DNA from 4 places in the Ancylobacter sp. FA202 genome. Region 2 is predicted to be linked to each of the others. Evidence: riboswitches for the same ligand, from Rfam matches in the RefSeq annotation. Region 2 holds a riboswitch; each other region holds the start of a gene.

Evidence for each region. A riboswitch is a leader RNA that binds a small molecule or an ion and turns the genes downstream of it on or off. The one in region 2 is predicted to bind thiamine pyrophosphate.
Region 1: linked by a shared signal. The riboswitch ahead of A3M1_RS0115045 (ABC transporter substrate-binding protein) and the one ahead of thiD (bifunctional hydroxymethylpyrimidine kinase/phosphomethylpyrimidine kinase) in region 2 are both predicted to bind thiamine pyrophosphate.
Region 3: linked by a shared signal. The riboswitch ahead of thiC (phosphomethylpyrimidine synthase ThiC) and the one ahead of thiD (bifunctional hydroxymethylpyrimidine kinase/phosphomethylpyrimidine kinase) in region 2 are both predicted to bind thiamine pyrophosphate.
Region 4: linked by a shared signal. The riboswitch ahead of thiO (glycine oxidase ThiO) and the one ahead of thiD (bifunctional hydroxymethylpyrimidine kinase/phosphomethylpyrimidine kinase) in region 2 are both predicted to bind thiamine pyrophosphate.

What each region holds. Positions count from the first base shown of each region.
Region 1 is NZ_KB904818.1:3,311,076-3,318,746, reverse strand. It holds gene A3M1_RS0115055 (siderophore-interacting protein) at 1-231, opposite strand, end outside; gene A3M1_RS0115050 (winged helix-turn-helix domain-containing protein) at 512-1,699, shown strand; TPP riboswitch at 1,906-2,022, shown strand; gene A3M1_RS0115045 (ABC transporter substrate-binding protein) at 2,094-3,044, shown strand; gene clcA (H(+)/Cl(-) exchange transporter ClcA) at 3,167-4,468, shown strand; gene A3M1_RS0115035 (ABC transporter ATP-binding protein/permease) at 4,473-6,221, opposite strand; gene phnE (phosphonate ABC transporter, permease protein PhnE) at 6,417-7,241, opposite strand; gene phnD (phosphonate ABC transporter substrate-binding protein) at 7,412-7,671, opposite strand, start outside.
Region 2 is NZ_KB904818.1:4,977,768-4,985,438, forward strand. It holds gene A3M1_RS0123170 (MFS transporter) at 1-859, opposite strand, end outside; gene thiD (bifunctional hydroxymethylpyrimidine kinase/phosphomethylpyrimidine kinase) at 932-1,738, opposite strand; TPP riboswitch at 1,797-1,927, opposite strand; gene A3M1_RS0123180 (Lrp/AsnC ligand binding domain-containing protein) at 2,042-2,278, shown strand; gene A3M1_RS0123185 (DMT family transporter) at 2,283-3,209, opposite strand; gene A3M1_RS0123190 (cytochrome b/b6 domain-containing protein) at 3,277-3,987, opposite strand; gene A3M1_RS0123195 (cytochrome c) at 3,984-4,427, opposite strand; gene A3M1_RS0123200 (universal stress protein) at 4,651-5,466, shown strand; gene A3M1_RS0123205 (LysE family translocator) at 5,635-6,237, shown strand; gene A3M1_RS0123210 (UDP-2,3-diacylglucosamine diphosphatase) at 6,319-7,176, shown strand; gene A3M1_RS0123215 (glycosyltransferase family 1 protein) at 7,176-7,671, shown strand, end outside.
Region 3 is NZ_KB904818.1:836,487-844,157, reverse strand. It holds gene oxlT (oxalate/formate MFS antiporter) at 95-1,411, shown strand; gene oxlT (oxalate/formate MFS antiporter) at 2,069-3,394, shown strand; gene A3M1_RS0103780 (NUDIX hydrolase) at 3,498-3,941, opposite strand; gene thiC (phosphomethylpyrimidine synthase ThiC) at 3,999-5,816, opposite strand; TPP riboswitch at 5,913-6,040, opposite strand; gene A3M1_RS0103770 (lytic murein transglycosylase) at 6,159-7,406, shown strand; gene A3M1_RS0103765 (cation diffusion facilitator family transporter) at 7,526-7,671, opposite strand, start outside.
Region 4 is NZ_KB904818.1:426,154-433,824, reverse strand. It holds gene A3M1_RS0101955 (MHYT domain-containing protein) at 29-2,350, shown strand; TPP riboswitch at 2,426-2,546, shown strand; gene thiO (glycine oxidase ThiO) at 2,598-3,632, shown strand; gene thiS (sulfur carrier protein ThiS) at 3,610-3,807, shown strand; gene A3M1_RS0101940 (thiazole synthase) at 3,821-4,639, shown strand; gene A3M1_RS0101935 (thiamine phosphate synthase) at 4,658-5,254, shown strand; gene A3M1_RS0101930 (DUF2087 domain-containing protein) at 5,489-6,076, opposite strand; gene A3M1_RS0101925 (NAD(P)H-dependent oxidoreductase) at 6,420-7,671, opposite strand, start outside.

The DNA of each region.
Region 1 (7,671 bases), 1.7 Mb from region 2:
CGTATAGTCGCGCCGTTCCTCCACGCCGTCCGGCCGGACAAGGACGACCTTCACATGGTCATCCGGCGCGGCGCTGACGAAATCGGCAAGATCATCGCCGCCCAGCACCAGGCGCAGCATGGAAGGCGTCACACGCTCTGTGGAGAGCACGGTGAGGCTGCGGCGCTTCGGCTCGAAGCGCTGGCGGTTCAGTGTGGGGGCAGCGGGGAAAACAGGGCTGGCAACGTTCATCTCAGGTCCTCTCCGGCCATGGACGCACCGGCAGGACAAAGCCGCGCCGATCACGCCCCGAAGGCCGTTCGATCATGCGCGTTGAGTGACGTTAACGCTTACGTGCACGCGCGCGGTTCACCGAGGATGCCGGGCGGCACTCTCAGCATGCACCGCGCTCCGCGTGCAGTGCTGCCTTTTTAGTTTCCTTGCCCGCGCCCCGCAATGGCCCTTCGCTCACGACCGCGCGCGTTTCGTACTCCATCTGTTCCAGCCGCGCGCCGCGTCCTAAGATCAGGGCATGACGATTCGCCTCGCCAATGCGGATGCACGCCGCGTCTTCCTCGCCACGCAGGGCCTCAGCCGCCCGCGCGGCGCGCTGAGCAAGGCCGGGCTGCTCGAACTCATCGAGACGATCGGCTTCGTGCAGGTGGACAGCATCGCCACGGTGGAGCGGGCGCACCATCACATCCTGTTCGCCCGCAACCCGAGCTACAAGCGCGAGCATCTCACCGCCCTGCTGGAGCGCGACGGCGCGCTGTTCGAGCACTGGACGCATGACGCGGCCATCATCCCCACCGCCTTCTTCCCGCAGTGGAAGCATCGCTTCGCCCGGGCGCGGGAGACGCTGGCGGCGCGCTGGCGCTCCTGGCACGAGAACGGCTTCGAGACCTATGTCGAGCATGTGCTGGAGCGGGTGCGCCGTGAAGGCCCGCTGATGGCGCGGGATTTCGAAACCGAAAAGCGGCCGCCCGGCGGCTGGTGGAACTGGCACCCGGAAAAGACCGCGCTGGAATATCACTGGCGCACCGGCGCGCTGGCCATTGCCGGCCGCGACGGATTCCAGAAGCGCTACGACCTCACCGAGCGCGTCATCCCCGCGCCGCACCGCCTGCCCGAAATGACGGGCGAGGCCTTCATCGACTGGGCCTGCACCTCGGCGCTGGAGCGGCTCGGCTTCGCCACCTCAGGCGAGATCGCCGCGTTCTGGGACCTCGTCACGCCGGAGGAGGCGAAAGTCTGGGTCGCCACCAACCGCGACCGGCTGGAGCCGGTGCTGGTCGAGGGCGTGGAAGGAAAGCCCCGCGCCTCGCATGCCTTCGCCGGCTGCGCCGCCCTTTTCGACTCCCTGCCCGCCCCGCCGGCGCGGCTGCGGGTGCTGAGCCCGTTCGACCCGCTGCTGCGCGACCGCGCCCGGGCGGAAAGGCTGTTCGGCTTCAGCTACCGCATCGAGGTGTTCGTGCCGGCGGAAAAGCGCGTCTATGGCTATTACGTCTTCCCGATTCTGGAAGGCGACCGGATGGTGGGGCGCATCGACATGAAGGCGGACCGCAAGGCCGGCACGCTCGATGTGCGCCGGCTCTGGCTGGAGCCTGGTGTGCGCGCTTCCGCCGGGCGGCTCGACGCGCTCGACACTGAGCTCGCCCGCCTCGGCCGTTTCGCCGGGGTGGAGCGCACGGTCTATCTCGATGGCTGGCGGGGGGAGTGAGGAGGCCGCCCCTTCGCCCCTCGAAAGGTCGCTCATCCCACCTTCAAGTCCCCCGTCCCCGCCCGCTCTCCCTCATCCCCGGGCTTGTCCCGGGGACCCAGACTTTCCACCGCGCCACCGGTCACTGGGTGCCCGGGTCAAACCCGGGCATGAGGGCCGCGCAGATGCCGCCCCATTTGCCCCTGCCCGGCCGCTCTGCTAGCCTCAAACCGTCCGAGGGGTGTCCCGCAGGCCGCAAGGCTGAAGGGGCTGAGATGGCAGCCGCCAGACCCTTTGAACCTGATCCGGGTCATGCCGGCGAAGGGACGGAGCGACGGCGGGGCCCTGCAGGACAGGCGTCCGCGCCGGATTTCCCCCGAAAGCTCGCGCCGGGTCTCCAACTGGGAGGAGATCCATGTTCAAGAACCTTGCCGCCCGCACCGGCGGCCTGCTGCTCGCCCTCACGCTCGGCCTCGCGCCAGCCATGGCGGCCGACAAGCTTACCGTCCTGCTCGACTGGTATGTGAACCCCGACCACGCGCCGCTGATCCTCGCGCAGGAGAAAGGCTTCTTCAAAGCCCGTGACCTCGATGTCGAGCTGGTCGCCCCGGCCGACCCTTCCGCCCCGCCGCGCCTCGTCGCCGCCGGCCAGGCCGATATCGCGGTCAGCTACCAGCCGAGCCTTTATCTCCAGGTGAAGGAAGGCCTGCCGCTGGTGCGCTTCGGCACGCTCATCTCTACCCCGCTCACCGCGCTGGTGGTGCTGAAGGATGGGCCGATCAAGACCATCGCCGACTTGAAGGGCAAGACGGTCGGCTATTCCGTCGCCGGGCTGGAGGACGCGCTGCTCGGCACCATGCTGGCGAGCGTCGGGCTGAAGCCCACCGACGTGACGATGATCAACGTCAATTTCGCCCTCTCCCCCGCGCTGGTGGCCGGCAAGGTCGACGCGGTGATCGGCGCCTACCGCAATTTCGAGCTCACCCAGATCCGGCTGGAGGGCAAGGAGGGCCGCGCCTTCTTCCCCGAGGAGCACGGCGTGCCGGTCTTCGACGAGCTGATCTATGTCGCTCACAAGGACAAGCTCGCCGATCCCCGGCTGAAGCGCTTCCTCGCGGCGGTGGAGGACGCCACCATCTACATCCTCAACCATCCGGACGAAGCATGGGGGCTGTTCATCAAGGCCAACCCGAAGCTCGACGACGAGCTGAACCGCACCGCCTGGACCGACACGCTGCGCCGCTTCGCCCACGCCCCGGCCGGACTGGACGCCGGACGCTATGCCCGCTTCGGCGAATTCATGAAGGGCCACGGCCTGATCGACACGGTCGAGCCGGTCGCGGTCTACGCGCCAACCCTGCCCTAGGCGCCTGCGTCCCGCCGTCATCCCCGGGCCGCGCCCGGGGATGATGTTGCTGATGGAACCTTCCGATCGCCGCCCAGCGATGCTAACCGATGCGGGGGCAGCTGGGATGCAGAGGGGCAGGCATGAGCAATGTGCCGTATCACGCAGTGGCAATCGGGATTGGCGCCATCGTCGGCGTTCTTGGTTCCGCCTTTCATGTCGGCGTCGAAAAGCTCACCGCCGCCTGGCCGGCCTATCTCGACACCGGCCTCGGCCTTGACGGCTTCCCCCTCTACGCCGCCGCCGCGCTGGTCGCCGCCGCGATGACGGTCGTCTCGCTCTGGCTGGTCCGGACCTTCGCCCCCGAGGCAAGCGGTTCCGGCGTGCCGGAGATCGAGGGCGCGATGGAAGGGCTGCGCGAGGTGCGCTGGCATCGCGTGCTGCCGGTGAAGTTCGTCGCCGGCCTGCTGTCACTCTCTTCCGGCATGGTGCTGGGACGCGAGGGGCCGACCATCCATATCGGCGCCTCCGTCGCCAAGGCGGCCTCCGATTTGATGAAATGGTCGGGCGAGGACATGCGCGGCCTGCTCGCCGCCGGCGGCGCGGCCGGCCTCGCCGCCGCCTTCAACGCGCCGCTGGCCGCCGTGCTGTTCGTCATCGAGGAGACGCGCCGGCAGTTCCCCTATTCCTCGCGCACCTATATCGCCGTGGTGCTGGCCTCGATCGCCAGCGCCATCGTCACCGAATATCTCACCGGCAGCCGGCCCTATATGCTGCTGGAAGCCGCGACCATCCCCTATGCCTGGCTGCCGGCCTTCGTGGTGCTCGGCGCCATCCTCGGCGTCTGCGGCTTCGTGTTCAACCGCACGCTGGTCTGGTCGCTCGACCATGTGCGCCGGCTCGGCATGCGCTTTTCCTTCTACATCTTCCCTACCATTGTCGGCCTCACGGTCGGCGTGCTGATGTTCGTGCGGCCGGAGGCGACGCAGGGCGGCGAGTTGCTGGCGGTGCAACTGACGCGGGAGAACCTGCCGCTCGCCATGCTGGCCTTCGTGGTACTGCTGCGCTTCGTCATGACCATGGCGAGCTATTCCACCGGGGTGGCCGGCGGCATCTTCGCGCCGATCCTGGCGCTCGCAACCACGATCGGCCTCTGCTACGGCACGACGCTGGAGCTGTTCTTCACCTTGCCGGACCAGGCGCACACCACCTTCGCCATCGCCGCCATGGGCGGGCTGTTCGCCGCCACTATCGGCGCGCCGCTGGTCGGCATGGTGCTGGTGCTCGAACTCACCAGCGCCTATGCGGTGCTGGTGCCGGTGATGATCTCGGCGATCTTCGCGCACATGGTGTTTCTCGCGCTCGGCGGGCGGCCGATCTACGAGATCCTGCTGGAGCGGACACTGGCGATCGAGGCGGAGGCCCGCGCCGCCGCCTCGCGCTGACCCCTCACGCCGCCACCGGCTCCGGCCCGAGAGCGATCAGCCGCGCCGGTCCCTCGCCCTCGCGTGTCAGCACCAGCTGGCGCTCATGCTGCTCGATCAGGGTCGAGCGGTGGCCGATGGAGAGCAGCGCGGCCTGCGGCAGACGGGCGCGCAGCAGGCGGTAGAGCGCGGCCTCGCTGGCCTCATCAAGCGCCGAGGTCGCCTCATCCAGCAGCAGCACGTCCGGCTCGACCAGCAGCGCGCGCGCTACCGCGACACGCTGCTGCTCGCCGCCCGAGAGGAGAGAGGCCCAAGGCGCGCTTTCGTCCAGCCGCGCGGCCAGCGCGGGCAGGCCCACCGCCTCCAGCGCCTCGCGCAGCCGCTCGTCGTCATATTTTTCCAGCGGGTCGGGATAGGCGAGCGCGCCGCGCAGCGTGCCGACCGGGAGATAGGGCCGCTGCGGCAGGGTCAGCACCCGCGCGCCGGGCGCTATCCCCACCTCGCCATGGCCGTGCGGCCAGATGCCGGCGATGGCGCGCAAGAACGTGCTCTTGCCGCTGCCGGAAGGGCCGGAGAGCAGCACCCGCTCGCCGCGCGCCAGATCCAGCGCATTGACTTCCAGCAGCGCACGCCCGTCCGGCAGCCGCACTTCCATGGCGCTGACCGCCAGCGGCGCCGGGCCCTTTGCCGGCACGCGGTGGAAGGCGCTGCGCAGCGCCTCGGCCTGCGTCACCTGCACCGACTTCTCGAAGCCAATGAGACGATCGACCACCGATTTCCACTCCGCCAGCGTCGTATAGGCGTTGATGAAGAAGGAGAACGAGCCCTGCACCTGGCCGAAGGCGGAGGAGGTCTGCATCAGCTGACCAAAAGGGATGGCGCCGGCGAAATAGGCCGGGGCGACGACAACCAGGGGAAAGATCATCGAGAGCTGGCCATAGCCTGAGGTGAACCAGGTCAGCCGCTTCTGCGCGATCATGATGCCCCAGTAATTATGCACCACATGGCTGAAGCGGGCGAGCAGGCGTTCGCGCTCCACCGGCCCGCCCTGCATCAGCGCGATCTGCTCGCCATTCTCGCGCACCCGGACCAGATCGACGCGGTAATTGGCCTCGAAGCGCTGCTGGTCGAAGTTCAGCTTCACCAGCACCCGGCCGATCAGATGGGCGATCAGCGTGCCCAAAGCCGCATAGGCGAAGGCGGCCCAGACGAGATAGCCGGGAATGTGCCAGCTGCTGCCGAACAGGTTGAAGGCGAAATCGCCGGAAAGCCCCCACAGGATGACGGCGAAGGAGGCGAGCGTCATCACCGCGCTCAGCAGCCCGAGAAACAGGCCGATGGTCTGGCTGACATAGGAATTGATGTCCTCGGCGATGCGCTGGTCGGGGTTGTCGGCCTCGTCGCCCTTCAGCCGCATGCGGTAATGGGTCTCATCCGCCAGCCAGGCGGTGAGGTATTTCTCCGTCATCCAGGTGCGCCAGCGTATCTGCAGCCACTGCCGCAGATAGACCTGATAGACCGCGACGCCGATGGCGCAGGCGGCGAAGAAGGCAAACACCCAGAGCTGGTGGACGAAGGTGGCGTAGTCCTTCTCCTGGATCGCGTTGTAGAACACCGCGTTCCACTGGTTGATCAGCACGATCACATAGACCCAGCCCACCTCCAGCGCGATGATCGCCGCCAGCAGCGCGCCGCCGCGCCATTTGTCGTCGCCGCGGAAATAGGGGATCGACAGCCGCCAGACATCGGCGAGCAGGGAGGAAATGGCGCGCAAGGGGGTACTCCGGGCAGAGGTCGCAATCACCTCATCTACGCCGGGCAAAGCTGGCGGGACGGTGGCGGCAACATTACCGTTTGGAGAGACAGGGCGCCATTCCCCGTTACCCCCTGCGCCGAGCGGCAAAAGCAAAGCGCGGACGCTGGGCGCCCGCGCTTCATCACATCGCTAGGGAAGGCGTGAAGGCGCGCCTCAGATGAACTTCTTGCGGATGCGCTGGCTCACCATGTCGAGCAGCGAGACGGTGATCACCACCATGATCAGGATCGCCGAGGCCTGCGAATAGAGGAAGCCGCGCATGGTCTCGTTGAAGGTCATGCCGATGCCGCCGCCGCCGACAATGCCGAGCACGGTGGCGGAGCGGACATTGGATTCGAAGCGGTAGAGCGCATAGGAAATCCACAGCGGCATCACCTGCGGCAGCACGCCATAGATGACCTCCTGCAGCCAGGTGCCGCCAGTGCCGCGAATGCCCTCGACCGGGGCGGGGTCGATCGCCTCCACCGCCTCCGAGAACAGCTTGGCCACCACGCCCGTGGTGTGGATAAAAAGCGCCAGCACGCCGGCAAAGGGGCCGAGGCCGACGGCGGCGATGAAGATCAGCGCGAAGACCAGTTCGTTGATGGCGCGGCAGGCGTCCATCAGCCGGCGCACGGTGAACACCATCCAGTGCGGCGCGACATTCTCGGCCGAAAGGATGCCGAGCGGGATGCCGGCGATCACCGCCAGCACGGTGCCCCAGATGGCGATCGCCAGCGTCTCCAGCATGGCGTTGACGTAGACGTCCCAGTCGGTGAAGTCGGGGCGCAGGAAATCGGCGCCAAGCGTCGCCATGTTCCCGGAATCGCGCCAGAGCTGCGCCGGGTTCATCTCCGCCTCGTACCAGGCGGCCACCAGGATGACGACGGTGACGGCCGCCAGCACCAGCCGGAACAGCCGTGTCGTGAGCGGCGTCACCGGCGGCGCCGGCATGGTGCGCGTGGCGGTGCGGTGGGCGTCGTCGGCAGCGGCAAACATGTGGCGGAGTTCCCGGTATGAAAATCCCCGGCGACATGCCGGGGATGAGACGTTTCGCAACCTGTCCCACCTCATGCCCGGGCTTGACCCGGGCACCCAGGAACCGCAGGGATCAGCCCCGACGTCTGGGTGGCCGGGTCAAGCCCGGCCATGAGGGAGACAGACCACACTCACATGCTGGGGAGCTTCTTCTGCTGGTCTTCGAGAGCGGCGAGCTTGGCGTCGATCTCCTTGACCTTGGCGGCCTTCTCGTCGGCCGAGAGCTTGTCGTCGTTCTGGGCCTTGACCTTGGCCTTGAACAGTTCGAGCTGGCGGACCGGGATCAGCTGGGCGTCGGAGGAGGCGAGGAAGGGACCCCAGCCGTCCGAGGTCTTGGCGAGAACCTCACGGGCGTGGGCGATCTCTTCCGGCGTGCCGAGGCGGCCATAGG
Region 2 (7,671 bases):
CCCCGAAGCGCAGCACCCCGGCGAGGCCGCCGATCAGCAGCAGCTTTTCCGGCCCCAGCCGCCTCGTCACCCGTGTGCCGTAATGGAACAGCACCACCTCCGCCAGCACGCCGAGCGACCAGAGCAGGCCGATGAGCGTGCTGGACAGGCCCTTGCCCTGCCACATCAGCGAAGCGAAGGCGTAGAGCACGGCATGCGAGCCCTGCACCAGCGCCGCCGCCGCCATGCCGACGAACAGCACCGGCGCGAGACCGGCGAGGACGAAACCGCGGGGACGCGCCGTCTCGTGCGGCGCTGGGCGCACCTCGCGCAGGGTCGCCGCCGCCAGCGCCGCCGCGACGCTCGCCCCGGCGATGAGCCAGATCACCGTATCGGGTGGAACCGCGACGACGAACGCCCCGCCGAGCAGACCGCCGGCCAGCAGGTTTCCGCCGATGAACGCCGCCGATCCCCACAGCCGCACCCGGCCATAGTCGATCAGCCCCTCGCGCCGGCGCGCCACCGCATAGGCGTCGAGCACCGGCAGGCTCGGCTGCCAGAACACGGCGGCAAGGCCCAGCCCGATCAGGATGAAGGTGGCGCTCGGGGCGAAGGCGATGCCGGCAAAGCACAGGGCGGTGGCGGCGGCATAGACGATGAGCGCGGCACGCGGGCGGCCGGTGCGATCGGCCAGCAGGCCGCCCAGCGGCATGGTGACGAGCCGCACCACCTGCGGCACGGCCAGCGCCAGCGCGATCATCGACGCATCGAAGCCGCGCCCTTCCAGCCAGACCGGGAAGAACGGCATGAACACGCCGATGCCGAAGAACAGCCCGGCATAGACGGCGGCGATGGCGTGGCGGGGGGCGATGAGGGGCACGAGGCGGCTCGCAGGAAAGGCCGCCTCGCTTAGCAGGCCGCGCCGCGAGGCGCGAGAGCCATCAACCCGTGCTCACCACCACGCGTGGAAGTGGTGCACCGGCCCATGGCCCTGGCCGATGACGAGTTCTTCCGAGCGCGCCAGCGCCTGGGTCAGATAGTCCTTCGCCGCCGCCACCGCCGCGCGCAGCGGCAGTCCCTTGGCCAGCCCGGCGGTGATGGCGGAGGAGAGCGTGCAGCCGGTGCCATGGGTGTTGCGGGTGACGATGCGCGTCGCGGAAAGTTCCAGGAAGCCGTCTTCGTCCAGCAGAACGTCGATGCTGTCCGGCCCCTCGCCATGCCCGCCCTTGATCAACACCGCGCGCGGCCCCATCGCCAGCAGGAGTTGCGCCTGCGCCCTTACGCTGGCGAGGTCCTGCGCCGGCGCCGAGTCGAGCAGGGCGGCGGCTTCCGGCAGGTTGGGCGTAATCAGCAGCGCCTGAGGCAGCAATTCGCGGCGCAGCGTCTCGATCGCCTCCGGCACCAGCAGCCGGTCGCCCGAGGCCGCGATCATGACAGGATCGAGCACGACCGTCGCCATGCCGTGGCGCTTGAGGCCCGATGCCACCGCAAGGATCGCCTCGGGGCGCGAGAGCATGCCGATCTTCACCGCATTGACCGCGAGATCGGACAGCACGGCGTCGATCTGCGCGGCGATGAAGGCGGCTGGCACGTCGTGAATGCCGGTGACGCCGCGCGTGTTCTGGGCGGTGAGCGCGGTGATGACGCTGGCGCCATAGACGCCGAGCGCGGAAAAGGTCTTGAGATCGGCCTGGATGCCGGCGCCGCCGCCGCTGTCCGAGCCTGCCATCGTCACCGCGATCGGTGTGGAGCCTGCCATGCTACGCCTCCCCTCGCCGCGCGGGAGGCGGAGGCGTCGCGACGGGGAAAGCCGCCCCGAGCGCGCGCGATCCGTTCCCTCCGCCGGCATGACCCGGATCAGGTTCGTGGGTTGGCAGCGTGCCTCGCGGCCCGCCTTCACCTCTCAGCCCGCCGCGCCACCGCGCCTTGGGCACCCCAACGTGATCGTCCTCGCGAGATAGGCGAGGACGCGCGCCCGCGCAAGCGCCCCCCGCACTGGGGGTTGCGCCCTCCCCGCGCTTCTGGTTCCTATCGGCCTCCCGACCCAAGCCGGAAGACCGCGATGGTTCCCTTCTTCATGCAGATCAAATGCCAGCTCGGCCGCGCCTATGAAGTGGCGAACGCCATCGCCGACGCAGAGATCGCCTCCGAGATTTATTCCACCGCTGGCGAGTTCGACCTGCTGGTGAAGTTCTACGTGCCTGAGGGCACGGATATCGGCCATTTCGTCAATGAGAAGGTGCAGCTGTTCCCGGGCATCCAGGACACCCGCACCCTCATCACCTTCAAGGCGTTCTGAGGCGTCAGGGCGCCGGCGCGGCGGGCGGCGTGGTCGCCGCCTCCTCGCGCGTCCGGTCGATGCCGAGCTGGCGCTCGCGCCAGATGACGAACAGCCCGGCGGCGATGACGATGGCGCCGCCCACCAGCACCAGCAGCGGCGGAATCTCGGCGAACAGGATGAAGCCGAGCAGCAGCGACCACAGCATGGCGGAATAGGCGAAGGGCGCCACCACCGAGGCCGGCGCGTAGCGATAGCTCTCGGTCAGCAGGATCTGGCCGACCCCGCCGATGAAGCCGATCGTCAGCAGCAGCACCCCCTCGCGCCCGCTCGGCAGCACCCAGCCCCAGCCGGCGGTGGCAAGGCCGGCAAGCGCCGCCAACGCCTGGAAATAGAACACGATCGACGCCGTCGTCTCGGTCTGGGTGAGACGGCGCACCTGCACCATCGCCCCGGCGGTGAAGGCGGCAGCCATCAGCGCGTACAGCGCGCCGAACATATGGCCGGGCGTGTCAAACGAGCCGTGCATATGCGGCCACAGCATCACCACCACCCCGCCGAGCCCCACCACCACCGCCGCCCAGCGATAGAGCTGCACCCGCTCGCGCAGCAGCAGCGCCGCCAGCATCACGGTGAGCAGCGGCGCGGCGAAGCCGATGGCGGTGGCGTCCGCCAGCGGAATGCGCGCCAGCGCCGCGAAGCTCAGCCCCATGGCGCAGACGCCGATGGTGCCGCGTGCGACATGGCCGAGTGGATTCGCCGTGCGCACCGCCGCGCCGATCTCGCCGCGCCAGGCAAGCAGCGCCAGCAGCGGAAACAGCGCGAAGAACGAGCGCGAGAAGACGATCTCGCCGGTCGGAACGTGATCCGAGACGATACGGACGAGGGCGGACATGATGGTGAAGAGAAACGTCGCGCCGACCTGCAGCGCGATGCCCTTGAGCGCGTTCATGGGGCCGCCATGGAGCACGGTTCACCCGCCCCGGCAAGAGGCTCTCCAGCCGGCCGAAGGTGTTATTTCACGGGAAGGGGTGCCCTCCCGCCAGCGCGATACCGCCGAACACGATGAGCCCCGCGAGGGCGAGGCAGGCGAGCGCCATCCCCACCCCGCCCGGCGTCGCCGGCGCCCGGTCGGCATAGCTGGCCGCCGGCTTGCTGCCGGTGATCATGGCGCGGATCAGGTTGTCGCGGCCGAACAGCGAATAGGCGAGATTGGCCAGCACATGCAGGCCGATCAGCGCCAGCAGGAACGGGTAGAGCCGCTGATGCCAGCCGGAAGCGCTGCGGATCGTCGCGTCGCTCACGACAGGCGTCATCGGGCCATAGACGATGATGTCGTCGCTGGTGAACAGGCCGGTGAGCCCCTGCGCCGCCACGATCGCCAGCAGCGCCAGCACCATCCAGCCGCCCAGCGGGTTGTGGCCGAGGAAATGCGGCGGCCGGCCCTTGAGCAGGCTCATGGCATAGCGCAGCCCGGCCACCGGGCCGCTGACAAAGCCGGCAAAGCGCGCCGTCGAGCCGCCGACCAGCCCCCAGAGCAGGCGAAAAACCACCACCACCAGAATGGCCAGGCCGTTCCACTGGTGCCAGACCAGCGCCGCGTCGCCCCAGTAGCGGCTGGCGAAGGCGAGCCCGACCAGCGCGGCAAGGCTCCATTTCGCCAGCCGCGTCGGCAGGTCCCACGCCAGCATCGTCACCGGCGTGGATGAGGAAAGGGACGCGCCGGTCAATTCTTCTGCCGGTAAGTGTCGTGGCAACCGCCGCAATTGCGAACCACGCCGGGGAAATTGGCTTTGAAGCTGGCCTCGTCGGTGATCGCCGCGCGCGCGGCAGCGGCATCCGAGCCGAGCTTGGCGAAGCGGGCGTCGAAATCCGCCTTATTGGTCCAGATTGCCGGCAGCGCCTCGGTGTCGCCGGTGCCCGAGCCCGCCGGGAACAGGGTTGGCAGCACCTTGGCGTCCTTTACATAGAGATCCAACGCCGCCTGCACCTGCGCGAGATCGAAGGGCACGCTTCCCCGCAGCATGCCGCCGATCGGCTTGGTGGCATCGCCGAACTGCTTGAGCAGGGCCTGGCGCTCCTTGATGACATCGGCTTGGGCCGTGACCGCTGTCGCGGCGATAGCGGTGATGATGCCGGCTGCAAGCGCAGCCGTCAGGCGACGAACCATGAGATGCTCCCTCATCTACGCGCCGGGCCCGGCGCGCGGTGCGAGAGTAGTGACCGCATATGCGATAGCAATGACCCAAGCGGCGCGGTCGCGCGCTCGTGATGGGGCGGAAAGCCAAGTATGGTGAATACCTAATGCCTCTTGCGGATCGTGGTTTTCCGCATTTCCATCAGGCTCCAATGTCCTTACGTCAAAGGGACAGCCGCCAGGAGAGAGAAACGCCATGTCCATCCGTACCGTCCTGCTGCACGCCGCTCCCGATTCGGGCTTCAGCGATCGCCTGGCCTTCGCCGCCGGCCTCGCGCGCCAGACCGGGGCCCACCTCAAGGCGGTCTACACGCTTTATCCCGCCGGCGTGCCCCGCGTCGGGCGGGCGCTGTCGATCTATGTGAACGAGCTGGTGCGCGAGGCGAAGGAGAAGGAAGCCGTCCTCAAGGCGCAGTTCGAGGCTGCAGTCGCGGAAGCGGGCGTGGTCGGGGTGTGGCAGACCATCGAGGGCGAGGTCACAGCCGCGCTGCGCGATGAAGTCACCTTTTCCGACGTTACCGTGGTCAGCGAAACCCGCTATGGCACAGTCGACGACGAACTCGCCGCCACCCTGCCCGAGCATCTCGCCCTCGCCTGCAACGGCCCGGTGATCGTGGTGCCGACGGCCAAGCCGGTGCCGAACCGCATCGGCCGGGTGCTGGTGGCGTGGAAGCCCTCGCGCGAGGCCGGCCATGCCGTGCGCTTCGCCCTCCCCGTGCTGGCGCTGGCCGACGAGGTGGAAGTGCTCACCGTCGAGGAAAGCAAGACGGATGTCGCCGCCTCGGGCGCCAAGCTCACCGCCTATCTCTCCACCCATGGCGTCAATGCCAAGCACCGCCATGTCCTTGAGGGCCAGGCCGGTGTCGTCATTCCCCAGGAGGCGCAGAAATTCGGCGCCGACCTGCTGGTCATGGGCATCTACAGCCGCTCGCGTCTGGCCGAGATGATCCTCGGCGGCGTCACCGCCTCGCTGCTGATCGACCCGCCCGTGCCGCTTTTCGTCGCTCATTGAGCGGACGGGCCGCGCGCCCGCCACTTGGCTAAGATCGCCGCCGGCTCCGGACAGGGGCCGGCGGTTTTGTTTCGCCATCTCGACCGGCGTTGACAGGTTGCGGGAAACCGCCCCACAGCCTAGCTCTGGCGCGCCGATCCGGCCTGTCGCCCCGCCGAGGAAAATCCGGTGCCGCTGTCGTCCCAGCTTCTGCCCATGTTCCTGTTCGCGCTCGCCGGGGCGCTGACGCCGGGGCCGAACAACATGATCTCGGCCGGCTCCGGCGCCGCCTTCGGCTTCCGTCGCACCCTGCCGCAGATCTGGGGCGTCACGGTCGGCTTCGCGGTGATGCTGGTCGCCATCGGCATGGGGCTGGGCACGCTGTTCCTCGCCATCCCCTACATGCACCAGACGCTGAAGATCGTCGGCGCGCTCTATCTGCTCTATCTCGCCTGGAAGATCGCCAATGCCGGCGGCCCGGGGGACGGCAGCGCCGTAGAGCGGCCGATGACCCTGCTGCAATCGGCACTGTTCCAATGGGTGAACCCGAAGGCGTGGACCATCGCTCTTTCGATCATCCCTGCCTTTACCACGGTGGGCGGCGAGCATCTGTTCGCCGAGGTGGCGATGATCGCGCTGGTTTCGGGCGGCGTCGCCTTTCCCAGCCTGTGCCTGTGGGCGGGGTTCGGTGCGCTGCTCGCCCGGCTGCTGTCGACCCCGCGCCAGCAGCGCATCGTCAACTACGTGATGGCGGCGCTGGTGGCGTCGAGCGTGGTGATGCTGTTCCTCTGAGGGGGCTCCGTCGCTGCCATGTGAACGGTGCAGCGCAGCATCGTCATAAAAGGGTGATGCGACTCGGGCTTATGCTTCCCCATGGACACATTGCCCAGCCCGTTTGAGGGCCTGATCGAGGGGGCTTTCGAGGTGAACGACGCACCCGAGGCACGCCGCTATCGCAGCCTGTTCCTGTCCGATGTCCATCTCGGCACCAAGGGCTGCCAGGCCGATCTGCTGCTGGATTTCCTGCGCTACCACGACGCCGACACCATCTACCTCGTCGGCGACATCGTCGATGGCTGGCGGCTGCGCTCGGGCTGGTACTGGCCGCAGGCGCATAATGACGTGGTGCAGAAGCTGCTGCGCAAGAGCCGCAAGGGCACCCGCATGGTCTATCTGCCGGGGAACCACGATGAATTCCTCCGCGACTATTACGGCAATCATTTCGGCGGCATCGAAGTGGTCGAGACGGCGATCCACGAAGGCGCCGACGGCAAGCGCTACCTCGTCATCCATGGCGACGTGTTCGACGTCGTGGTGCGTCACGCCCGCTGGCTCGCCTTCCTCGGCGATGGCGCCTACACCGCCGCGCTCGGCCTCAACACCTATCTCAACTGGATCAGGCGCAAATTCGGCTTTCCCTATTGGTCTCTGAGCCAGTGGGCCAAGCTGAAGGTGAAGAACGCGGTCAATTTCATTGGCCGCTTCGAGGAAGCGGTCGCCACCGAGGCCCGCCGCCACAAGGTGGACGGGGTGGTCTGCGGCCATATCCACCACGCGGTCATTCACGACAGCTTCGGCGTCGAGTACATTAATTGCGGCGACTGGGTCGAAAGCTGCACGGCGATCGTCGAACATGCCGATGGCCGCTTCGAGCTGATCGACTGGGCGCGCCAGACAAGGGCGCGCGTGAAGGCGCCGCTGCTGCTCGAACGGCCGAAGGTTGCCGCCTGATGCACATTCTCGTCGCCACCGATGCCTGGCTGCCGCAGGTGAACGGCGTCGTCCGTTCGCTGCAGAACACCGCCCGCGAGGCCGCCACGCTGGGTGCGCGGATCGACTTCCTCACCCCCGCCGATTTCCGCACCGTGCCGATGCCGACCTATCCGGAGATCCGGCTGGCGCTGGCGACGCCCGGGCGGGTGCGCCGCCGGATGGACGAGATCGGCGCCGATTACGTCCACATCGCCACCGAAGGCCCGATCGGCATCATGGCGCGCCGCGCCTGCCTTTCGCGCGGGCAGAGCTTCACCACCAGCTACCACACGCGCTTTCCCGAATATCTCTCGGCCCGCGCGCCGGTGCCGGAAGTGCTGTCCTATGCCTGGCTGCGGCGCTTCCACAATGCCGGCGCCGGCATCATGGTCTCCACCCCGACGCTGGAGGCGGAACTGCGCGGGCGCGGTTTCCGCAACATCCTGCGCTGGTCGCGCGGCGTCGATGCCGAGC
Region 3 (7,671 bases), 4.1 Mb from region 2:
TAAGACGCGCCCTTGTGGGTGCGCGCAGCGGGCATTCAACAAGAAGAACAGCAAATAACTGATCTCTTTACGTTGGGAAACGTTCGAGGACAACATGACATCTGACGCAACGGCATCCGTCAATAAAAAGCGCTGGCTGCAGCTCGTGTTCGGCGTGATCTGCATGTGCATGATCGCCAACATGCAGTATGGCTGGACCTTCTTCGTCAATCCGATGCAGGAAGCCCATGGCTGGGATCGCGCCGCGATCCAGGTGGCGTTCTCCATCTTCATCGTCACCGAGACCTGGCTGGTGCCGGTCGAGGGCTGGTTCGTCGACAAATACGGCCCGCGCGTCGTGGTGCTGTTCGGCGGCGTGCTTTGCGGCCTGGCCTGGGTCATCAACTCCTATGCCGACACGCTGACCCTGCTTTATGTCGGTGCGGCGCTGGGCGGTATCGGTGCGGGCGCGGTGTATGGCACCTGCGTCGGTAACTCGCTGAAGTGGTTCCCGGATCGTCGCGGCCTTGCCGCCGGCATCACCGCCGCCGGCTTCGGCGCCGGCTCGGCGCTGACCGTGATCCCGATCCAGAACATGATCAAAAATCAGGGCTATGAAGCCGCGTTCTTCTATTTCGGTGTCGCCCAGGGCGTGGTGATCACGCTGATCGCGCTCTTCCTCGCCGCGCCGAAGAAGGAGCAGATCGCCGCCTTCGCCGCCAAGGCGATCGCCAAGGTCTCGCAGTCGGCCCGCGATTTCGCGCCGAAGGAGATGCTCTCCACCCCGCTGTTCTGGGTGATGTATGCGATGTTCGTCATGATGGCCGCTGGCGGCCTGATGGCGACCGCCCAGCTCGGCCCGATCGCCAAGGATTTCGGCATCGCCGATATTCCGGTGAGCCTGATCGGCATCACCCTGCCGGCGCTGACCTTCGCCGCTGCGATCGACCGCGTGCTGAACGGCCTTACCCGTCCGTTCTTCGGCTGGGTGTCGGACCAGATCGGCCGTGAGAACACCATGTTCGTCGCCTTCGCCATCGAGGGCGTCGGCATCTACGCGCTGAGCGTGCTCGGCCATAACCCGGTGCTGTTCGTCATCCTCACCGGCCTGGTGTTCTTCGCCTGGGGCGAGATCTACTCGCTGTTCCCGGCCATGTGCGGCGACGCCTTCGGCTCGAAGTTCGCCACCACCAATGCCGGCCTGCTCTACACCGCCAAGGGTACGGCGGCGCTGATCGTGCCGTTCACCAGCGTCATCACCACCATGACGGGCAGCTGGCACGCTGTGTTCATCACCGCTGCGGCCCTGAACATCGTCGCCGCCGTGATGGCGCTGGCCGTGCTCAAGCCGCTGGCGTCGGCCCATGGTCGGCGCGCGGCTGCCGCCGCGGCTGCGGCGAAGGGGTCGTCCAAGGTGATGGCGGCCGAATAGCCGCCTCTCCCCCACCACCCGTTTTCTTCAAGGGCCCGTCCTCGGACGGGCCCTTTTTCTTGTCCGCCACGCTGAGAGGCCCGCGCGCTCCTGCGGCGGACCCGGCAGATTGGCAGCATTCCAATTGTAAACAGGCGACGAAAATGGGGCGCGAACCGTGCGCTTTCGTGTCGTCGCCGCCCGAATGCGGTTGTCTCCAGTGACGAGGCAAAGTCTCCGTTCCCGAGCGTTCCTGCTATTCATCTTCTGTCGCGATTTGAACTGACGCAGGGGCGGCACGCGACAACGATGTGACATCTATTAAAGGCGATCTCGATAACAAGTGGAAAGTCTACAAGGTCTTTAGGCTTACGGAACGTGGGGTGAGTCGTAAATCGCAATTGGCATACATAATATTGTCGATTATGATCCGGCCTCAGCGGGTCGGTTCCGCAACCCTGCGTCAGGGCGCCTCCGAGGTTTCGGAACGCCACGTAAGGGGGCGGATACCGCGCAACCTTTGGGACCAAAATGCCGCTCAAGCGGCCGTCGCGGGGGCGACGCAGAAAGCGCCCCCGGGACCAACGACAAGCCGGCGCCCGAGCCGAACAGGCAACGGAACGACCGCAATAAAAAGCCGATCCGCGGCATTTATCGATTTGGGAGAGGAGATCGCCCTTGAGTACGTCCAAGACGCTGGCCGCCGTCGGGCCTGGCCAGGATTATTCGGAAAGCCGCCGTTGGCTTCAGCTTGTTGTCGGCGTCGTCTGCATGGTGGCGACCGCGAACATCCAGTACGCCTGGACCCTGTTCGTTCCTGAAATTCAGGAGACCTTCGGCTGGGAGCGCGCGTCGATCCAGATCGCGTTCACCATCTTCGTTCTGGTGCAGACCTGGCTCGCGCCGATCGAAGGCTATTTCATCGACAAGCTTGGCCCCCGCCTCATGGTCGCCTTCGGCGCCCTGTTCATCGGCGCGGCCTGGGTGATCAATTCGCAGGCCACCAGCCTGATGGGCTTCTACCTCGGCGCCGCCATTGGCGGTATCGGCGTGGGCTCGATCTACGCGACCTGCATCAACAACGCGCTCAAGTGGTTCCCGGATCGTCGCGGCCTCGCCGTCGGCCTGACGGCGGGCGGCTATGGCGCCGGCTCGGCCGCCACCATCCTGCCGATCGCCGCGATGATCGACAGCGCCGGCTTCCAGGAGACCTTCTTCTTCTTCGGCCTGCTGCAGGGCGGTCTCGCCTTCGTTGCCGCCTGGTTCCTGCGCTCGCCGAAGGCGGGTGAGGTCAAGGCCTCCACCAAGCTCAACCAGAGCCGCCGCGACTACACGCTCGGCGAAGCCATGAGCACCAAGCTTTTCTGGCTCATGTTCCTGATGTTCATCTGCGTCGTCACCGGCGGCATGATGGCGGTGGCCCAGCTCGGCGTCATCGCGCAGGATCTCGGCGTGAAGGAGTTCCAGGTCGACCTGTACTTCTTCGTCATGGCCGCGCTGCCGCTGGCCCTGATGCTCGACCGCGTCATGAACGGCATCTCGCGTCCGCTGTTCGGCTGGATCTCGGACCATATCGGTCGTGAGAAGACGATGGTCATCGCCTTCACCCTCGAAGGCCTCGGCATCATCGCGCTCGGCGCCTTCGGCCACAATCCGTGGGCGTTCCTCATCCTCTCCGGCGTGGTGTTCCTCGCCTGGGGTGAAGTCTACTCGCTGTTCTCGGCTCTCGCCGGCGACGCCTTCGGCACCAAGCACATCGGCAAGATCTACGGCGTGCTCTACACCGCCAAGGGTATCGGCGCGCTGTTCGTTCCGGTCGGCAACCTGCTGATGGAAGCGACCGGCACCTGGTCGACCGTGCTCTACACGGTTGCCGGCATGGACCTGTTCGCGGCCTTCCTGGCGATCGCGGTCCTGCCGCGCACGCTCAAGGCGCATGTGGCCCGTTCGGCCGCCATGCCGCCGGCGGTGGACAAGACCAGCACCGCCACGGCGCATGCCTGATCCATCGGCGGCCCGCGCGGCCGCCGGTCGGTCCTGCCAATTCAACGTCTCGACGGGGGGCCCTTGCGGGCCCCCTTTTCGTTTGCGCGGCGCGATGCGCCGTTCAGCCGATCTCGCCCGGCAAGGCGAGGGCGAGGTCGGCGAGATACCCAACCTTGAGGCTGGCGCGGGGGCCGAGCCCGGCGAGGGCCAAACGGTCGAACCAGCGCGCCTCCAGCGCGTCGTCGGCGGCCACCGCCTCGCCCGCGCGCCAGCGGCACAGCACGGCGATCATCGCGAAATGATGGGCCAGGGCGCCGTCGGGGCCGTGTTCGATGAAATCAAGCACGGTGAGCAGGCGGGGCATGTCGGCATGGATGCCGGTTTCCTCGTGAAGCTCGCGCAAAGCTGCGTCGAGATGGGTCTCGCCCGGCTCGATGCGGCCGCCGGGAAAACCCCAGAGCCCCTGGTCGGGCGGATTGGCGCGGCGCACCAGCAGCATCTCCTCCCCCCGCGCCACAAGGGCGAGAACGGCGGCGACGGGGCGGACCGGAGGCGGCAAGGTCATCGCGGCGATACTCCTGAAGGGCGCGCGGCCGGAGAGGCCCGGCCGCGCGGGAAAAACCTACTCCGCCGCCGTCGCGTCGCGATAGATCTGGCCGCCGCCGGCGCGGAAGCGTTCGGCCATGTCCTCCATGCCCTGTTCCGCTTCCGCCTGCCGGGCGGTGTCCCGGATCTCGTGGCTGATCTTCATCGAGCAGAATTTCGGCCCGCACATGGAGCAGAAATGCGCCAGCTTGTGCGCCTCCTTCGGCAGCGTCTCGTCATGGAAGGCCATGGCGGTATCGGGGTCGAGGGCGAGGCTGAACTGGTCCTGCCAGCGGAACTCGAAGCGCGCCCGCGAGAGCGCGTCGTCCCAGGCGCGCGCCAGCGGGTGGCCCTTGGCGAGATCGGCGGCGTGGGCGGCGATCTTGTAGGTGATGACGCCGGTTTTCACGTCGTCGCGGTTGGGCAGGCCCAGATGCTCCTTCGGCGTGACGTAGCAGAGCATGGCGGTGCCGAACCAGCCGATCATCGCCGCGCCGATGGCGCTGGTGATGTGGTCATAGCCGGGAGCGATGTCGGTGGTCAGCGGCCCGAGCGTGTAGAACGGCGCCTCGCCGCAGGTGGCGAGCTGCTTGTCCATGTTGGCCTTGATCTTGTGCATGGGCACATGGCCGGGGCCCTCGATGATGACCTGGCAGTCGTGCTTCCAGGCGATCTGCGTCAGCTCGCCCAGCGTCTCCAGCTCGGCGAACTGCGCCGCGTCATTGGCGTCGGCGATGGAGCCGGGGCGCAGCCCGTCGCCGAGCGAGAAGGTGACGTCATAGGTGCGCATGATCTCGCAGATCTCGGCGAATCGCTCGTAAAGGAAACTCTCGCGGTGATGGGCGAGGCACCACTTCGCCATGATCGAGCCGCCGCGCGAGACGATGCCCGTCACCCGATTCGCGGTCAGCGGCACATGGGGCAGGCGCACCCCGGCATGGATGGTGAAATAGTCGACGCCCTGCTCGGCCTGCTCGATCAGCGTATCGCGAAACACCTCCCAGCTGAGATCCTCGGCAATGCCGCCGACCTTCTCCAGCGCCTGGTAGATCGGCACGGTGCCGATCGGCACGGGTGAGTTCCGCACGATCCAGTCGCGGATATTGTGGATGTTGCGCCCGGTCGAGAGGTCCATCACCGTATCGGCGCCCCAGCGGATCGCCCACACCATCTTGTCCACCTCGTCGGCGACCGAGGAGGTGACGGCGGAATTGCCGATATTGGCGTTGATCTTGACCAGGAAATTGCGGCCGATCGCCATCGGCTCCAATTCGCCATGGTTGATGTTGGCGGGGATGACGGCGCGCCCGCGCGCCACCTCGTCGCGCACGAATTCCGGCGTCACCACATCGGGAATGGCGGCGCCGAAATCCTCGCCGTCGCGGATGAGGTCACGCATCCGCTCGCGCAGGCCGTTCTCGCGCAGGGCGACATATTCCATCTCCGCCGTGACGATGCCGGCGCGGGCATAGGCCATCTGCGTCACCGCGCCGGACTTTGCCCGCAGCGGGCGGTGGCGCAGCGGGAAGGGGGCCACCAGCTTGTCGGCCGGGACATGGCCATTGTCCTCCGGCTTCACCGCGCGCCCGTCATAGACCTCTATATCACCACGCGCGCGCACCCAGGCGTCACGCGGGCGCGCGAGGCCCGCCGTGATGTCGATGGTGGCGTCCGCGTCGGTATAGGGGCCGGAAGCGTCATAGACCGCGAGGTTGGGCTCGTTTGCGGAGGGGTGCAGCAGGATTTCTCGGAACGGCACCCGAAAGCCGCGCGCCGGGCATTCCGCATAGATGCGGCGCGAGCCGGGAATGGGCCCAGTGGCGACGCTAAGGCTGCGGGGAGTTTTGGTCGGCATGGTGGATCTCCAGAACCAGAGGTTGGGGAGACCCGGGTGTTGTGACGCTGGGGAAGGATGGCGATGCCAGGCACGGGTGCATGCCCGCGCGTGGCGACGCCATTCGGTTCCGATCCCTTCGCCGGCATGACCCGGATCAGGTTCGAAGGGTCATCGCGTTGCCCTGCCTTGCGGCATGGCCGGCGCTCTCTCAGCCCCCTAGCGGGGCTCCCCTTGGAACGCCATGATCTTCGACGAAAGTCGTCTTCGGGTCAAATCGCGCTGAGCCGTCACCCTGCGGCTGCCGTATTTCCTGTAGATTGCTGATCACAACGAAACGATGCCTGAGATATCGGGGGACCCATGGCCAGCACGACGTTTCCGCCCCGCACTGCGACCCGCCGCGCGTTGATCGCCGGCGCGCTTGCCTTCGGTTTGCTCGCGCCTGCTGCGGCCTTCGCCCAGGACAATTGCGGGCGGACGGGCGCCGGCTTCGATGCCTGGCTCGCCGGCTTCAAGCAGCAGGCGGTGGCGGAAGGCGTGTCGCCGCGCACGGTCGCGGCCGCGCTCAACGGCGTGACCTACGCCCCCGACATTGTCGGCACCGATCGTGGGCAGAAGGTGTTCGGCCAGAGCTTCTTCCAGTTCTCCGACCGCATGGTCGCGAATTACCGCATCCAGCAGGGGCGCCAGAAGATTCAGGCCAATCCCGAGCTGTTCAGCCGGATCGAGCAGCAATTCGGCGTGCCGGGCGCGGTGCTGGTCGCCTTCTGGGGGTTGGAGACCGATTTCGGCGCTTTCATGGGCGACAAGCAGACGATTCGCTCGGTCGCCTCGCTGGCCTGGGACTGCCGGCGGGCGGAGATGTTCCGCACCCAGCTGATGGCGGCGCTGAAGATCATCGACCGGGGCGACCTGACCGTGCAGACCATGCGCGGCCCCTGGGCGGGCGAGCTTGGCCAATTCCAGTTCCTGCCCGACCATTATCTGAACTACGGCGTCGATTTCGACGGCGATGGAAAGGTCGATCTCATCCGCTCGGCGCCCGACGCGCTGGCCTCGGCGGCCAACTACATCAAGGCACTGGGCTGGAAGGCCGGCCAGCCCTGGCTGGAAGAGGTGAGCGTGCCGGCTAACCTGCCCTGGGACCAGGCGGACCTGTCGATCAAGATTCCCCGCGCGCAATGGGCGCGCATGGGCGTGGTGCGGGCCGGCGGCGGCCAGCTGCCCGCCGACCAGCTTCCCGCCTCGCTGCTGCTGCCGATGGGGCGGACCGGGCCAGCCTTCCTCGTCTACCCGAATTTCGACGTGTTCACCGAGTGGAACAACTCGCTGACCTACGCCACCTCGGCGGCCTATCTCGCCTCCCGCGTCGCCGGGGCGGGGCCGTTCAACCGGGGCCAGGGCGACAAGATCCCGGTGCTCTCCATGGCGCAGGCGAAGGAACTGCAGACGCTGCTCAACGCGCGCGGCCACCATGTCGGGCGGATCGACGGCATCATCGGCGCGGCGACACGGCAGGCGGTGAAGACCGAGCAGCAGCGGCTCGGCCTGCCGGCCGATTCCTACCCGACGCCGGAGCTGGTGGCAGCGCTGCGGGCCGGGAAGTGAGCCTGTAGCCAGCAGATCAACGTCATGACCGGGCTTGGCCCGGTCATCTATGGGTTTCCTCCTCACCCAAAGACGTGGATCCCCGGGTCAAGCCCGGGGATGCCGGCGTGCAGCGACCTTTACAGTACCGGCACGCCCTGCTGCTTGGCCTTCACTTCCGGCTCGACATGGATGTTGACGAGCACATCGGCGACCTCGGCCTCCAGCGCGTCCTCGATGCGGTCGCAGATGGCATGCGCCTCGCTGACCGGCATGTCGCCGGGCA
Region 4 (7,671 bases), 4.6 Mb from region 2:
CGCGTAAGGTGAGACATAATCGGCGATCATGAACATCATCGGGAGCCACAATGGCGCGCTCGTGGCGCTGTCGATCCTGATCGCCGTCGCGGCGTCCTATACCGCGCTTGATCTTGCGGGACGCGCGACACGCGCGGGTGCTGCGCGGCTGGTGTGGCTGTCCGCGGCGGCGGTAGTGCTCGGTGGCGGGATCTGGGCGATGCATTTCATCGCCATGCTGGCACTTCATGTCGGCATGGAGGTGTCTTACAGCGTCGCGCTGACGCTCGTCTCTCTGTTGCTGGCTGTGTTCGCCACTGCCGTGGCACTGTTCGCGGCAAGCCGTCCAGCGGTCGGGTTCGAGGGGATTCTGCTCAGCGGAATCTTCATGGGCCTCGGCATTGTCGGCATGCACTATACCGGCATCGCAGCGATGCGGATGCCTGGCGCGATGGCCTTCGACATGATTCATGTCGGCGCCGCCATTGTCCTCGCCATCTCTGCCTCAACCGTCGCGATCTGGCTAGCATTCCGAAATCATTCGGTTTTTCAGCGCGCCATCGCCGCGCTGGCGCTCGGCTTTGGTATCGCCGGAATGCACTACGTGGCGATGCTAGGCGTGACATTCACCGGCCATGGCGATGTCCATGACTCCGCCCAGGCGGCCAGCGCCGCAATGGCGGGTGGGATCGGCAATGCCGCGCTTGTCGCCGTGGTCACGGCCGCGACCTTCGCCATCTTCATCGCCCTCTTGCTCGCCGCCGCCTATGACCGCCGGGTCGCGGTGCTGGCCGACCGAGAGGCCGGGGTGTGGCGCGAGAGCGAGGAACGTTACCGCAACCTCTATCGCCGCACGCCGCTGCCGCTGCACTCGCTTGGGCCGGATGGCTGCATCGCTCAGGTGAGTGACCGCTGGCTTAGCCTGCTTGGTTACGCGCGCGAGGAGGTAATAGGGCGGCCATTGACTGATTTCATGACCGCCGATTCGGCGCGTCGCCGCACCGAGGAGCATTGGCCGCGCCTGCTCGACACCGGCGAATTGCGGGAAGCGGAGTACAGGCTCATCGCCAAGGACGGGCGCGTGCTCGACTGCGTGCTTTCCGCCGTTGCGGAACGTGACGCCGACGGCACTCTCAAGAACACTCTGTGCGGCCTTGTCGACGTAACTGAGCGCCGCGCGACCGAGGACGCCCTGCGCCAGGCGCAGAAACTGGAGGCCGTCGGCCAGCTCACCGGCGGCATCGCGCATGATTTCAACAATCTCCTCGCCGTTGTTCTCGGCAATCTCGAGCTCGCCGCCAAGCGCGCGCCGGAGGATGCGCGGCTGCGTTCATTGCTCGGCAATGCGATGCAGGCCGCCCAGCGCGGTGCCGCGCTCACCCAGCGCATGCTGGCCTTCGCGCGACGTCAGGACCTGAAGCCTGCGGCGGTCGATGTGCCCGAGCTGGTGCTCGGCATGGCCGAGATGATGCGCCGCTCGATCGGTCCAAGTGTCCGGATTGAAACCCGTTTTCCGCTCGGATTGCCTTTGGCGCGGGTGGATGCCAACCAGCTTGAACTTGCCTTGTTGAATCTTGCGGTGAACGCGCGGGACGCGATGCCGGAGGGTGGAGTGATCACCATCGCCGCGCGCGACGAAGTCGTCCCCGCGCCCGGGTCCAACGCGGTGGCGGAACCCGGCGGGCTGAGGCCCGGCCATTATTTCTGCCTTTCGATTGGCGATAGTGGCAGCGGCATGGACGCGGAGACGCTGGCGCGCGCCGCCGAACCGTTCTTCACCACCAAGGGAGTAGGCAAGGGCACCGGGCTCGGCCTCGCCATGGTGCACGGCCTTGCCGCGCAGTCGGATGGAAGGCTGGTGCTGGAGAGCAAGCCCGGATTGGGCACCACGGCGACAATCTATCTGCCGGTTGCGGAGGTGGCGCGGGCGGCTGCCACGGCCTCGGTCGAGGATGAAGGCGGCGTACCGGATGGCGAGGAAGGGGCGCGGCGCGTTCTGGTTGTTGACGACGATCCGCTCGTACTGTCGGCCACCGGCGCCATGCTGGAGGATCTCGGCTGCGCGGTGACCGAGGCCTCGTCCGCCCGCGAAGCGCTGGACCTGCTCGAATCCGGCGTCGCCTTTGATGTCGTGCTGACCGACCAGGCCATGCCTGACATGACCGGCGTGCAGATGGCGGCGGTGATCGACCAGCGCTGGCCGGGCCTGCCGCTGATCCTCGGCACCGGCTATGCCGAGCTTCCCGCCGATGCCAAGGCCGGGATGCCGCGCCTGGGAAAACCCTTTAGCCGCGAGGCTTTGCGGCGTGCTATCGTACTGGCGACGCGCCCGGTGCCCGACAATGTGGTGCCGCTGCCCCGTCGCGGCTGAGGCCCCGCGACCCCCTCGGCATGGTGGGAATGTTGGGCCAGCGACGGTGACATTCGCCGGCTGAGTGATTATATCCAGACTGTCCGGGGGAGCCTCGTCAGGAGGCTGAGAGGCCATCGGCGCGTTCTGCGCGGCATGGCGACCCTTTGAACCTGATCCAGTTGACACTGGCGGAGGGAGGGAGTGCATGACTTCCACGCAGACTGAATCCACTGAGAAAACAACACCTTGGCAGGGCGCGAACGCCATGCGGGTGCGGATCGTCGGCGCCGGCGTCGCCGGGCTCACCTGCGCCCACGCCTTTGCCGCGCGCGGCGCGGAAGTCACTGTGATCGAACGCAAATCCGGCTCGGGACAGGGCTGCTCCTGGTATGCCGGCGGCATGCTGGCGCCTTGGTGCGAGCGCGAGAGCGCCGAGCCGATCATCGCCGAACTGGGCCATGAATCGCTCGCCTATTGGCGCGCGAGCGTGCCTGATGTGCCCAATGAGGGCTCGCTGGTGCTGGCGCCGCCGCGCGATCTACCTGATCTTAAACGGTTTTCCCGCCGCACCGAGGCGTTTGAGTGGGTCGACGGCGCCCGTATTGGCGCGCTGGAGCCGGACCTCGAAGGGCGCTTCGACCAGGGGCTGTTCTTCCCCACCGAGGCGCATCTGGAGCCGCGCAAGGCACTCGCCGCGCTCACCCGCCTTCTGGTCGAGGAGTATCAGGTTGCCTTCCGCTTCGCAGCTGAAGGGGTGGGTAATCAGTGCAGTGAGGTGGACGATCAGTGCAGTGAGGCCAATGAGGCCGACCTCGTGGTCGACTGCCGCGGGCTGGCGGCGCGCGACACGCTGGCCGACCTGCGCGGCGTGAAGGGCGAGATGCTGGTGCTCTATTCCACCGAGATTTCGCTCAAGCGCCCGGTCCGGCTGCTGCACCCGCGCATACCGGTCTACATCGTGCCGCGCGGCGACGGGCATTTCATGATCGGGGCGACCTCGATCGAGAATGACGAGCGCGGCCGCGTCACCGGGCGGTCGATGCTGGAGCTGCTCGGCGCGGCCTATGCGCTGCACCCCGCCTTTGGCGAGGCGGAAATCGTCGAGATCGGCGCGGATGTGCGCCCGGCCTTTCCCGACAATCTGCCGCGCCTGCGCAAGCGCGGCAACACGCTCTATATCAACGGTCTCTACCGGCACGGCTTCCTCGCGGCGCCGGCGCTGGCGCGCCGCGCGGCGGAGGTCGCGTTTGACGGGGCGTATTTCCCGGAGGTGATGGATGAAGATCATCGTCAATGGTGAGCCGGCCGACACCGCTGCCGGCACGCTGGCAGGCCTGCTGGCCGAGCTTGAAATGGCCGACGCCATTGTGGCGACGGCGCTGAATGGCGACATGGTCCGTGCCGCCCGGCGCGGGGCAACCCCGCTCGCCGAGGGCGACCGGGTGGAAATTCTCGCCCCGATGCAGGGCGGATGAGAGGGAGGTCCTCATGGATGCGATGACCCACAAGGCGACGGCTTCGGTGGCCGACCCGGTGACGTTCTACGGCACGGATGTGACCTCGCGCCTGCTGCTGGGCACGGCGCAATATCCCTCGCCGGCGATCCTCGCTGAGGCGATCCGCGCCAGCGGCACCGAGATCGTCACCGTCTCGCTGCGCCGCGAATCGGGGGCGGCGAAGGCCGGCCAGAGCTTCTGGCAGCTGATCCGCGATCTCGGGGTCAAGGTGCTGCCCAACACCGCCGGCTGCCGGACGGTGAAGGAAGCGGTGACCACGGCGGAAATGGCGCGCGAGCTGTTCGGCACCCCCTGGGTGAAGCTGGAGGTGATCGGCGAGGATGACACGCTGCAGCCTGATGTGTTCGGCCTGGTCGAGGCGGCGCGCATCCTTTCGCGCGACGGCTTCCAGGTGTTCCCCTACACCACCGAGGACCTGGTGGTGGCGGAAAAGCTGGTTTCCGCCGGTTGCGAGGTGCTGATGCCCTGGGGGGCGCCGATCGGCTCCGGGCGCGGGCTCAACAATCCCTATGGGCTGCGCTCGATGCGGGCGCATTTCCCCGGCATTCCGCTTGTCGTGGATGCCGGCGTCGGCCTGCCCTCGCATGCGGCGGCGGCGATGGAGCTGGGCTATGACGCGGTGCTGCTGAACACGGCGGTGGCCAAGGCGGGCGATCCTGTCCGCATGGCCCGCGCCTTCGCCGCCGCCATCGCTGCCGGGCGCGAGGCAGTGATCGCCGATCCGATGGAGGTGCGCGACATGGCGGCGCCTTCGACCCCGGTCATGGGCCGGGCCCTTCTCGGTTCCTAGTCTCACAGTGAGTGCGTGATGAAGCTCGATCCGTTCTATCTCATCGTCGACCGCGCCTCCTGGCTGCCGCGCCTGCTGCCGCAGGGGGTGAAGCTGGTGCAACTGCGCGCCAAGGACATGGACGAGGCCGAGCTGCGCCGCGAGATCGCGACCGCGCGCGAGGTGTGCGCCCGCTTCGGCGCCCAGCTGATCGTCAATGATTACTGGAAGCTCGCCATCGAGCTGGGTTGCGACTTCGTTCATCTCGGCCAGGAGGACCTTGCCGAGGCCGATGTGCCGGCGATGCGGCGGGCCGGGCTCAAGCTCGGCATCAGCACCCATGACGAGGCCGAGCTGGAGGCCGCGCTGCTGGCCGGGCCGGACTATATCGCGCTCGGCCCGGTCTACCCGACCATTCTCAAAAAGATGCGCTGGGCGCCGCAGGGGCTGGAGCGGGTGCGCCAGTGGAAGACGCGGATCGGCGACCTGCCGCTGGTCGGCATTGGTGGCCTCACCATCGAGCGCGCGCCGGGCGTGCGGCAGGCGGGGGCGGACAGCCTCGCCGTCGTCACCGACATTCTGCTGAACGACAACCCGGAAGCCCGCGCCCGCGAATGGGTGCTGGCGACGCGGTAGGGGGCTCATCCCACCCTCGCACCCCTCATCCCCGGGCTTGACCCGGGGACCCAGACTTTTCCGCGCGCGCCTGCGACACAGGCCTTGCGCAGCCCATCCCCGTCTTCTGGGTGCCCGGGTCAAGCCCGGGCATGAGGGAGGGAATGGCGCGCGATCCCGGCTCTCCGCTTCGCTGCGGCCGGGATGACGCCTCGGCCCGACGATCACGCCGGGTCGACGCCCGGGGTGCCCGGGTCAAGCCCGGGCATGAGGGAGGCGAGGGGCCTCAGCCCCGGCGGCGAGGCGGCGCTGGCGCAGCAGGGCGGCGAGCTTGGCCATGTCCGGCGGCGGCTCGCGCTCGATGCGGGCATATTCGCTGCCGTCCGGCGTGCGGCGGAACAGGCCGAATTCCACCATTTCCCGACGCAGCAGGGCGTAGTCGCCGAACAGGTGTTCGGCGTTCAGCAGTTCGTTCATCCGCCGCTCGTTGAACACCTCGCCGCTCGGCATCCGCGCCCACAGCACCCACAGGCAGAGAATCTGCTGGTTGCGCTTCTTCGGCCAGCGCACCAGCCGGCCCTGCGGATCGAACAGCCGCAGCGCCTTCTCGCAGCGCGCGTGGTCCGCCACCGGCGGCGGTTCGGGCGGGGCGGCTGCAAGGCGGCCGCGCGCCTGCGCATCCGCGCGCAAATGCTGGAAGTTGCGGTAGCCGGCGCCGCGCGCCAGCAGGTTCAGCAGCTCGACATGGCCCGGCGGGCGGTCGAGCGCGGCGATGCCCTGATGGAGCGTGCGGGCGAGCGCCGAAATGTCAGGCGCCTCGAAAGCCAGATGGAGTCTGGACATGACCTATCCTCGTTGGTGCCCTTTCGCGAGGAAATGTCGGGGTTACCGTCTTGCGACCGGGCACAAGGACATGTGCGGGGCAGGATTCTGAGCAGGTTTAGCTCCCCTTGCGGGGCGGCAACGCCTCGGTGAACTGCAGACCGTGGCGCAGAGATAAGCGAGGCGGGGCGCGATGTCCAGTGGGGCCGCCCTCGTCCCTGGCCTTGACGCATGCGCCACCCCTCATCCCCGGGCTTGACCCGGGGACCCAGGCTTTTCCGTGAGAACACCGGGGCCGCTGGGTGCCCGGGTCAAGCCCGGGCATGAGGGGTGTGGTGGCTCGTCATCCCGGACGGCTGGGAGCCTACTCCGCCGCCGCGCTGGCCGGGCTGCCCGCGAAAGAGCGCTCCATCTCGCGGCGCAGGCGCACCGCCGGGCTGTCCTTTACCTCGACATCGGCCCAGCCGACGATCTCGCCCTCGGGGATGTCGCGGGTGAGCGTCACATGGTGGGCGAGGCCGATCGGCAGGCCGCCCTTGGCGAGCGAGGTGGCGGCGGGGAAGAGCTTGCCCCAGACGGTGAAGCCGCCTTCGCCATCCAGCGTCTCGCCGGCTCTCAAGGGGCACTTGGCGACCGCCACCACATCGGCATTGAAGGCTTCCGTCACCCCGGTCGGCTCGTGGCGCAGCGCCGCCGAGGCGACGCTGACGCCGAGTTCCAGCCCGATGAGGTGATAGGGGCGGTAGAGCGCGGTGTAGCGGCCGGAGGCATCGGTCACCACGCCATATTCCTTGAAGCAGCGCCGCGCATAGTCGCCGCGCGGGCTGGGATCGGCCTCGAACACGACATAGACGCCCCAGCGCAGATCGCGGAACACCGGGCGGCCGTCGCGCTCCAGCGAGGAGACGGTTTCCACCGTGCCGGAATGCTCCAGAATGCCGCCGGCCGCGCGGGGGCGGAGAATGGTGGCGAGGTCGTCGACGCCGCAGGGCGGGAACAGCAGCCCGTCCGAGGGAGCGGTGAGCCCGGCCGCATTGGCGATGGCGGCCATCTCGATGGAGGATTTGGTGCCGTCGGCGAAGGAGTTGAACATCTGCGCGTTCATGCCGCCTTGCGCCGCCTGCTCCGGGGTGAGGCCGTAGAGGCTCCAGATCGTGTCCGGGGTGGAGCGGTGGAAGCTCGGCAGGTATTTCGTGCCCTTGCCGGCGCAGACGACGTTGAAGCCACAGGTGCGGGCCCAGTCGACCATTTCGCACACCAGCGCCGGCTGGTCGCCATAGGCCATGGAATAGACCACGCCCGCCTTGCGGGCACGCTCGGCCAGCAGCGGGCCGACCAGCACGTCGGCCTCCACCGTGACCATGACGATGTGGCGGCCGTGTTCGATCGCCAGCAGCGCATGGGCGGCGCCGGCGGCCGGGCTGCCGGTGACTTCCACCACCACGTCGAGCCCGTCGGCGGCGATCAGCGCCGCGGCGTCGTCGGTCAGCATGGTGCGGCCGGTGCCCAGCGCCTCGGTGAAGGAGGAGGCGACCACCGCCTCCGCGTCCCAGCCGGTGGCCTCCAGCGCGGCGCGGGCGCGCGGCACGGAGAGATCGGCGATGCCGAGCAGATGC